Regions from separate parts of the Spirillospora sp. CA-108201 genome, predicted to be linked through region 2. Evidence: riboswitches for the same ligand, from Rfam matches in the RefSeq annotation. Region 2 holds a riboswitch; the other holds the start of a gene.

Region 1 (4,407 bases), 6.1 Mb from region 2:
CAGGGCCTCGACATCGGCCCCTACGTGGCCGCGCTGGACGGCTTCCTGAAGACCGGCGCGATGCCGGACGTCACCCCGTGACGCGGATCGGGTTGAACAGGTCGGCGTAGATCAGCAGGCCGCCCATGACGATCAGGACGACCGCCATCACGTACGTCACCGGCAGCGCCTTGGCGACGTCCACGTAGCCCGGGTCGGGCCTGCGGAAGATCCGGGCGAACGCCTTCTTGACCGCTTCCAGCAGCGCGCCGGCGATGTGCCCGCCGTCCAGCGGCAGCAGCGGGATGAGGTTGAACAGCCCGACCGCGAGGTTCAGCGAGCCGAGCAGCATCACGAAGAAGGAGACCTTCTGCGTGCCGGTGAAGTCGTCGGACGCGGCGACCTCGCCGCCGATCCGGCTGACGCCGACGACGCCGATCGGCCCGTTCGGGTCGCGCTCGTCGCCGCCGAAGGCCGCGTTCCACACGCCGACCATCTTCTGCGGCATCCGCACCAGCGCGCCGACGGTGCGCCCGGTCAGGTCGCCCATCGTGCTCGCGACCGCGCCCGGCCCCTGCCGCTCGATCGCGCTGGACGGCGTGATGCCGAGGAACCCGACGTTGACGACCTTTTCCTCGTCCTTGAGGTCGTACATCTGGTTGCGGGTGATGGGCACGTTCAGCCGCACGTCCCTGCCGTCCCGCCGGACGGTCATCGGGACGGTCCTGCCGCCGTCCTCGCGGATCAGCACCTGCAGCTGCCCGTAGTCGTCGATCTTCTTGCCGTCGAACGCCGTGATCCGGTCGCCGGCCTGGAGCCCGACCTGCCGCGCGGGCGTCGGCGCCGCGTTCGCCGGGCACGCGGCGACCTTGGCGCTGGCCGGCACCATGCACTCGGCCACCTCCTTGATCACCGGCTGCGGCTGGCTGGTGCCGATGCCCATCAGCAGGATCGCGAAGAACATCACCGACAGCAGCAGGTTCATCGCGGGCCCGCCGAACATGATGAGCAGCTTCTGCCACCACTTCTTGGCGTAGAACACGCGGTCGCCGTCGCCGGGCCCGACCTCCTCCAGCGAGGCCCCGCGCGCGGACTCGATCAGCCCCTGCCACGGCCCGGTGCTGATCCGCCGCACCTGCCCGGGCGCGTCGCCCTTGCGCGGCGGCAGCATGCCGATCATGCGGATGTAGCCGCCGAGCGGGATCCACTTGACGCCGTACTCGGTCTCGCCCTTGCGCCTCGACCACATGGTGGGCCCGAACCCGACCATGAACTGCGTGGTCCGCACCTTGAACAGCTTGGCGAAGGAGAAGTGCCCGAGCTCGTGCAGTGCGATGGAGACCAGCAGGCCGAAGAAGAGGATCAACGCTCCAGCCAGGTAGTAGACCATGCGGCGTGCCCTCCGGGTCCGTGCACCCCGCGAGCCCGGGGGTGATCTCCGACAACCAGTTCAGAGTACGTTACGGCCCGCGATCCGGTTGAGGCGAACGGAGAAGCGGCACACGCCTTAAGCCACTTTGATGCGCGGTGCTAACCCGGCCGCGCTTCCTTGGCACGAGAACCCGTATCCAAGGGGAGGGCCGACGCCGCATCATGGCCCCCACCCGCCCCACGGAGGTTCCCTTGAAGCGCGGTCACATAGCGGCAATGGCGCTGATCCTGCCCCTGGCCCTGGCCGGCTGCGACGACGGCAAGCCGGCGAGCGCGTCGTCACCCCAGGCCCCGACCGCCGCGACGACGGCCCCGTCCACCCCCAGGCCCGGCAGGACCACCGAGACGCCGCCGCTCCCCCCGGCCCAGTCGAAGGCGGTCAAGGCCTTCAACGACTGCATGCACAAGCAGGGCGTCCAGATGCCGACCCCCAACCCCACGAGAACCCCCGCCCCCGACGAACTGCAGAAAATCAGGGCGGCCCTGCAAACCTGCGTGAAGTCCATGTCCGCACCCCCCAACTGACAGCCTCCGCCAGCGCAGAGCCGAGCGCGGGACACCGCCACACGAACACGGAGCGCAACGGCCGGGACCAGCCGCATGCGGATGGACGGAAACAGGACCCCCAGCAGCAACCGTCTGACGAAGCCACCTCAGCCGCCGCCTAAGCCCCGTGACAACGCGGGGGCCGCGATCGCGTCCGAAGGCAGATCCGAGCGAAGCAAGGATCTGATCGCGAAGCGAGCCGCAAGGCGAGCCGGAGCGATGCAGCGATCGCACGCGTTTCCCCAGGGTCGAGGCCCCCAAGGCCTCGACCCTGGGGAAACGCAATGAACACTGCTAGCCTTCTGCGACAGCTGATGATCCCGTGCGGGAGAGTCCCTCGCAGCCGGTGGGGGGCGCCGAAGGAGCAAATCCTCCCCGGAACCTCTCAGGCCCACGGACCGCACGGGCCAGGCGACCTCTGGAAAGCGGGGACTCCTGTCCCCCGCCGAAGGTGAAAGCCCGCCGTGCCGCGGCGGGTGAAGCTCTCAGGCGCCGATGACAGAGGGGGAGGCACCGATACGCCCGGTGCGCGAGTGGGACGATGGACCATGCGCGCCCGTGACGAAGGAGCCGAGCCCATGTCCGCCGATCCGACCGCGAAGAAGACGCCGCTGCACGACGTCCATGAGGACCTCGGCGCGAACCTCGTCGACTTCGCCGGCCATCTGATGCCGCTGCGCTACGCGAGCGAGACCGCCGAGCACCGGGCGGTCCGCACGGGCGCGGGGCTGTTCGACCTGTCGCACATGGGGGAGATCTTCCTTTCGGGTCCGGGGGCGGGGGCGGCGCTGGACTTCGCGCTGGTCGGCAACCTGTCGCCGATGCCGGTGGGCAAGGCCCGCTACACGATGATCTGCGGGCCGGACGGCGGCGTCCTGGACGACCTGATCGTCTACCGGCTCGCGGACGAGACGTGGATGGTGGTGGCGAACGCCGCGAACGCGGCGGTGGTCCGGGAGGCGCTGGTCGAGCGGGCCGCGGGGTTCGAGGCCGCGGTGGACGACCGGTCCGGCTCCTACGCGCTGATCGCGCTGCAGGGCCCGCGTTCCCAGGGGATTCTCGAGGGGTTCACGGACGCGCCGCTGGCCGGTCTGAAGTACTACGCGATCCTGGCGGGGCGGGTCGCGGGCGTGGACGCGCTGGTCGCCCGCACGGGGTACACGGGCGAGGACGGGTTCGAGCTGTTCGTGGACGCGTCCGACGCGGTCCGGTTGTGGGGGGCGCTCGCCGCGGTGGAGGGGGTCGTCCCGGCGGGGCTGTCGGCTCGCGACACGCTGCGCCTGGAGGCGGGGATGCCGCTGTACGGGAACGAGTTGACGGCCGAGACGACGCCGTTCGAGGCGGGCCTCGGCCGGGTGGTCAAGCTGGACAAAGCTGTCGATTTCGTGGGGAAGTCGGCCCTGGCGGCTCAGGCGCAGACCCCGCCGGGCCGTAGGCTCGTGGGACTGGTCGCGCGGGGGCGTCGCGCGCCTCGCAAGGGGTACCAGGTCGTCACGTCCGGCGGCGCGCCGTGCGGAATCGTGACGAGCGGCGCCCCGTCGCCCACACTGGGCACGCCGATCGCGATGGCGTACCTCGACAGCGGCGTCGAGGAGGCCGGCCTCGCGGTGGACGTCCGCGGCCGGCGGGAGCCGGTGGACGTGGTGGCCCTGCCGTTCTACAAGCGTCCCTGATCTGCAAGCGTTCCTGAACAAGTTGTCCGGCGGTGTGGGGGCGCGCCCCCACGGTGGAAAGAGAGAAGTGATCGTGAGCGTTCCGGAGGAGCTCCGCTACAGCGAGGAGCACGAGTGGGTGTCGGGCCTCGGCGGCGAGGACGGCATCGTCACGGTCGGCATCACCGCGCACGCCGCCGACGCCCTCGGTGAGATCGTCTACATCGAGCTGCAGCCGTCGGAGGGCGACGCCGTCGAGGCGGGCGAGCCGTGCGGCGAGGTGGAGTCGACCAAGTCGGTCAGCGACCTCTACTCCCCCGTCAGCGGCGAGATCACCGCGATCAACAGCGCGGTGGTGGACGAGCCGAAGGTCATCAACGACGACCCGTACGGCGAGGGCTGGATCTTCAAGGTGCGGATCTCGCAGGAGCCGGGCGACCTGCTCGACTCCGCCGCCTACGACAAGCTGATCGAGGAATCATGAGCCTGAACGACTCCCTCGCGACGGCCGATCCGGAGGTCGCCGAGGCCGTCGCCGCGGAGCTGCGCCGCCAGCAGGGCACCCTGGAGATGATCGCGTCGGAGAACTTCGCGCCCGTCTCGGTGCTGGAGGCGCAGGGCTCGGTCCTGACGAACAAGTACGCCGAGGGGTACCCGGGCCGCCGGTACTACGGCGGCTGCGAGTTCGTGGACGTCACCGAGCAGCTCGCCATCGACCGGGCCAAGGCCCTGTTCGGCGCCGAGCACGCGAACGTCCAGCCGCACAGCGGCGCGCAGGCGAACACGGCGGTCTACTTCG
Region 2 (4,407 bases):
TCGCCGGCCGCCGTCTCCCCGGACCGCAGGTCGGTGAGGTAGGCGAGGCCGTCGTCGCCGACGAGGACCGCCTCGCCCTCCAGTCTCCGGTGCGCGAGCCGACCCGCCTGCAGCGACCGGAACTGCCGCCACACGTCCGTCAGCAGCTCGTCGGTGATCTCCTCGCCGGGGACGTCCCCGAGCCGCCGCCCCGGGACGTGCTCGTAGGCCAGCAGCGCCGCCTCGGTGCCGGCCTCGCAGGTGCCGACGAGCCGCGGCGTCCGGGCGCCCGCGGCGTCCACCGCGTACGCCATCAGCGACTCCAGCTCCAGGGACCGGCGCAGCGACCGCAGCGTCCGCCCCGTCGTCGCCCCGCGCAGCCGCAGCAGCCGCCAGACGCGGTAGAGCAGGCCGGCGGACTGCTGGTCGCGGTCCAGGACGCGGACCTCCACGTCCCAGTCGCCGTGCGGCTCCCGTCCCGCCGGGAGCCGGGCGCCGTACGCGCCGCGCGGGGAGGGGGCGAGGGCGACGCCGTAGCGGCGGGTCTCGTCGGCGTCGTGCGTGCCGTCCAGGCGCGCCCCCGCAGCGGGCGCAGCCCGAGCCGTTCGAGCGCGGCCACCACGGCCGCGCCCGGCGGGCGCGGGTTCGGCGTCCCGACCGCGTAGAGGGCGCCGTGGCCGATGGCGCGGCCGAGCAGGTAGGTGGCCGCCAGCGCGGCGACGGAGGCGTAGGACGCGGTCAGCCCCGTCAGCGCAGCCAGCCCGATCATGGTCCAGGTCGCGGCCTGCCAGCGGGCGCGGCCCGCCATCCCGACCGCGCTGACGAACGCGATCACCGGGGCGATGTCGGTGTGCACCGGCGCGGTCTCGGTGCCGCCCCAGATCAGCGAGTCGAGCACGCCGCCCGGCGCGGCCCGCACCACCAGGTCGTCCAGGCCCACCGTGATCCCGAAGGCGATCATCGCCGCCAGCAGCGCGACGGCCACGCGCATGCCGTCCTTGTGGAACAGCCGCTCGATCGCGAACGCGACCGGCACGGCCAGCACCCCGAAGCTGGACACCAGCGTCGCCAGCGTCAGCAGCAGCCGCGGCGCGTGCGCGGTGCCCTGCGCGATGTCGGTCTGCAGGCCGTGGGTCGTCTGCTGCGCGATCGACACCAGCAGCATCACCGCCGCCAGCCCCACCACGGACGCCGCGAACCGGATGGCGTCGGAGGACCGGCGGATCCGGTACGGCTGCGCGGGCTCGTCGACCGTCGCGCCCGCGGCCGCACCCTGCACCGGGCGCACCGCGTCGTCGTGGGTCTGTGTCACGCCGTACCGCCGCCCTGACCATCCGCCATCGTGATCAGCGTCCCAGACCCGGCGGCGCGCCGTCGAGTCGCGGGGCCGCCCCCGGGACGCGCGTCCATCCCGCAGCCTCATCCGCCCGCCCCCCGTGCGGTCCGGGACCGTCGCGGCCCAGGTGAGTCAGCACATGGTACTCGCCGGTACAGCGCCGGCGACGGAGGGCGGGGCCTCTTGCGGCGGGCCGGAACGACGTCGCGGACGCACCTTTGGGTAGGGTTCGACCTAGGACATGCCGTCGACCCTGTGCGGGAGAGACCCCACGCCGCCAGCGTGGGGCGCCGAAGGAGCAACCTCCCCGGAACCTCTCAGGCAAAAGGACCGTGCGGGCGAGGCACCTCTGGAAAGCAGGCGTCGGTCCCCGCGCGCGGGGAGGGGCGGCTCACCGAAGGGGAAACCCCGCCGCGCGGGTGAAGCTCTCAGGTGCCGATGACAGAGGGGGAGACCGGCCGCCGGCCGCGCCGGCGGCGCACCTGAGCGACCGCAGCAGCCAGGAGGCCCTCCATGACCGCCCAGTTCTTCGCCCCTGTGGCCGCGCCGCAGCACCCCCGGACGGCGTTCGCCGACCGGCACATCGGCCCTTCGCCGGACGACCAGGCGAGGATGCTGGCCGCCATCGGCTACTCCGGCGCCGAGGCTCTGATCGACAGGGCGGTCCCCGCCGCGATCCGCACGTCCCGGCCCCTGGACCTGCCGCCCGCGCTGAGCGAGACCGCCGCGCTGGACCGGCTCCGCGAGCTGGCGTCCCGCAGCACCGTCCTCACGTCCATGATCGGGCTCGGCTACCACGGGACGACCACGCCCGGGGTGATCATGAGGAACGTGCTGGAGAACCCGGGCTGGTACACCGCCTACACGCCCTACCAGCCCGAGATCTCCCAGGGGCGCCTCGAAGCCCTGCTGAACTTCCAGACGGTCGTGGGCGACCTGACCGGACTGCCCGTCGCCAACGCCTCCATGCTGGACGAGGGCACCGCCGCCGCCGAGGCCATGGCCCTCGCCCACCGCGTCTCCAGGCGCAGGGAGCCCGGGACGTTCCTCGTCGACATCGACACCCTCCCGCAGACGATCGAGGTCGTCCGGACCCGCGCGATCCCGCTCGGCATCGAGGTCGTCATCGCCGACCTGTCCGGCGGCCTCCCCGCCGGCGACTTCTTCGGCGTGCTGCTGCAGTACCCCGGCGCGTCCGGCGCCGTCCGCGACCTGGAGCCGGTCATCGCGCAGGCCCACGAGCGCGGTGCCAAGGCCGTCGTCGCCGCCGACCTGCTCGCGCTGACGCTGCTGCGCCCCCCGGGCGAGTGCGGCGCCGACATCGCGGTGGGCTCCGCGCAGCGGTTCGGCGTCCCCTACGGGTTCGGCGGCCCGCACGCCGGCTACATGGCGGTCGGTGAGGGCATCCAGCGCCAGCTCCCCGGACGGCTCGTCGGCGTGTCCGTCGACGCCGACGGCGCCACCGCCTACCGGCTGGCGCTGCAGACCCGCGAGCAGCACATCCGCCGCGAGAAGGCCACCAGCAACATCTGCACCGCCCAGGTCCTGCTCGCCGTGATGGCGAGCATGTACGCCGTCTACCACGGCCCCGAGGGGCTGGCGGCGATCGCGCAGCGGACGCACCGCCGCGCCGCCGAGATCGCCGCGGGGCTGCGCGCCGCCGGCGTCGAGGTCGTGCACGACTCGTTCTTCGACACCGTCCTGGCCCGCGTGCCCGGCCGCGCCGCCGCGGTCGTCGAGGCCGCCCGCGAGCGCGGGATCAACCTGCGCCCGGACGGGCCCGACCACGTCGCGGCCGCCTGCGACGAGACGACGCGGCCCGAGCACGTCGCGGCCGTGCTGGAGGCGTTCGGCGCCGCCGTGCCCGGCGAGGTCCCCGAGGCGTTCCCGGACGCCCTGCGCCGCGAGAGCCCCTACCTGACCCACCCCGTCTTCCACGCGCACCGCTCCGAGACCGCGATGCTGCGCTACCTGCGCAGGCTCCAGGACAAGGACATCGCGCTCGACCGCTCCATGATCCCGCTCGGCTCCTGCACGATGAAGCTGAACGCGACCGCCGAGATGGAGCCGATCACCTGGCCGCAGTTCGCGGACCTCCACCCGTTCGCGCCGCTCGACCAGGCCGCCGGCTACGTCGAGCTGATCGGCGAGCTGGAGGGCTTCCTCGCCGAGATCACCGGGTACGCGAAGGTCTCCGTCCAGCCGAACGCCGGCTCCCAGGGCGAACTGGCCGGGCTGCTCGCCATCCGCGGCTACCACGCCTCCCGCGGCGAGGAGCACCGCGACGTCTGCCTGATCCCGTCCTCGGCGCACGGCACCAACGCCGCCAGCGCCGTCATGGCCGGGATGCGGGTCGTCGTCGTGAAGTGCGACGAGGGCGGCAACGTCGACCTCGGCGACCTGCGCGCCAAGCTCGGCGAGCACGGCGACCGGCTCGCGGCGATCATGGTGACCTACCCGTCCACGCACGGCGTCTTCGAGGAGACGATCACCGAGGTCTGCGCGGCCGTGCACGACGCCGGCGGCCAGGTCTACGTCGACGGCGCCAACCTCAACGCGCTCGTCGGCCTGGCCCGCCCCGGCGAGTTCGGGTCGGACGTCTCCCACCTCAACCTGCACAAGACGTTCTGCATCCCGCACGGCGGCGGCGGCCCCGGCGTCGGCCCGATCGGCGTCCGCGAGCACCTGGCCCCGTTCCTGCCCAACCACCCGCTCCGCGAGGAGGCCGGCCCCGGCACCGGCGTCGGCCCGATCTCCGCCGCCCCGTGGGGATCGGCGGGCATTCTGCCGATCTCCTGGGCCTACATCGCGATGATGGGCCCGGACGGCCTGCGCGCCGCCACCGAGGGCGCCATCATCGGCGCCAACTACCTCGCCGCCCGCCTCGCCCCGCACTACCCGATCCTCTACACCGGCCGCGACGGCCTCGTTGCGCACGAGTGCATCGCCGACCTCCGCAAGATCACCAAGGAGACGGGGATCACCGCCGAGGACGTCGCCAAGCGCCTCATCGACTACGGCTTCCACGCCCCGACCCTGTCGTTCCCCGTCGCCGGCACCCTGATGATCGAGCCCACCGAGTCCGAGGACCT

Evidence for each region. A riboswitch is a leader RNA that binds a small molecule or an ion and turns the genes downstream of it on or off. The one in region 2 is predicted to bind glycine.
Region 1: linked by a shared signal. The riboswitch ahead of gcvT (glycine cleavage system aminomethyltransferase GcvT) and the one ahead of gcvP (aminomethyl-transferring glycine dehydrogenase) in region 2 are both predicted to bind glycine.

Annotation. Positions count from the first base shown of each region.
Region 1 is NZ_JBNJNE010000001.1:7,771,972-7,776,378, reverse strand. It holds gene cds1 (L-cysteine desulfhydrase Cds1) at 1-81, shown strand, start outside; gene ACQEU6_RS37415 (M50 family metallopeptidase) at 71-1,369, opposite strand; gene ACQEU6_RS37410 (hypothetical protein) at 1,627-1,935, shown strand; glycine riboswitch at 2,272-2,367, shown strand; glycine riboswitch at 2,372-2,461, shown strand; gene gcvT (glycine cleavage system aminomethyltransferase GcvT) at 2,535-3,629, shown strand; gene gcvH (glycine cleavage system protein GcvH) at 3,703-4,092, shown strand; gene glyA (serine hydroxymethyltransferase) at 4,089-4,407, shown strand, end outside.
Region 2 is NZ_JBNJNE010000001.1:1,664,591-1,668,997, reverse strand. It holds gene ACQEU6_RS08200 (lysylphosphatidylglycerol synthase transmembrane domain-containing protein) at 1-293, opposite strand, end outside; gene ACQEU6_RS08195 (hypothetical protein) at 293-1,291, opposite strand; glycine riboswitch at 1,564-1,658, shown strand; glycine riboswitch at 1,659-1,770, shown strand; gene gcvP (aminomethyl-transferring glycine dehydrogenase) at 1,829-4,407, shown strand, end outside.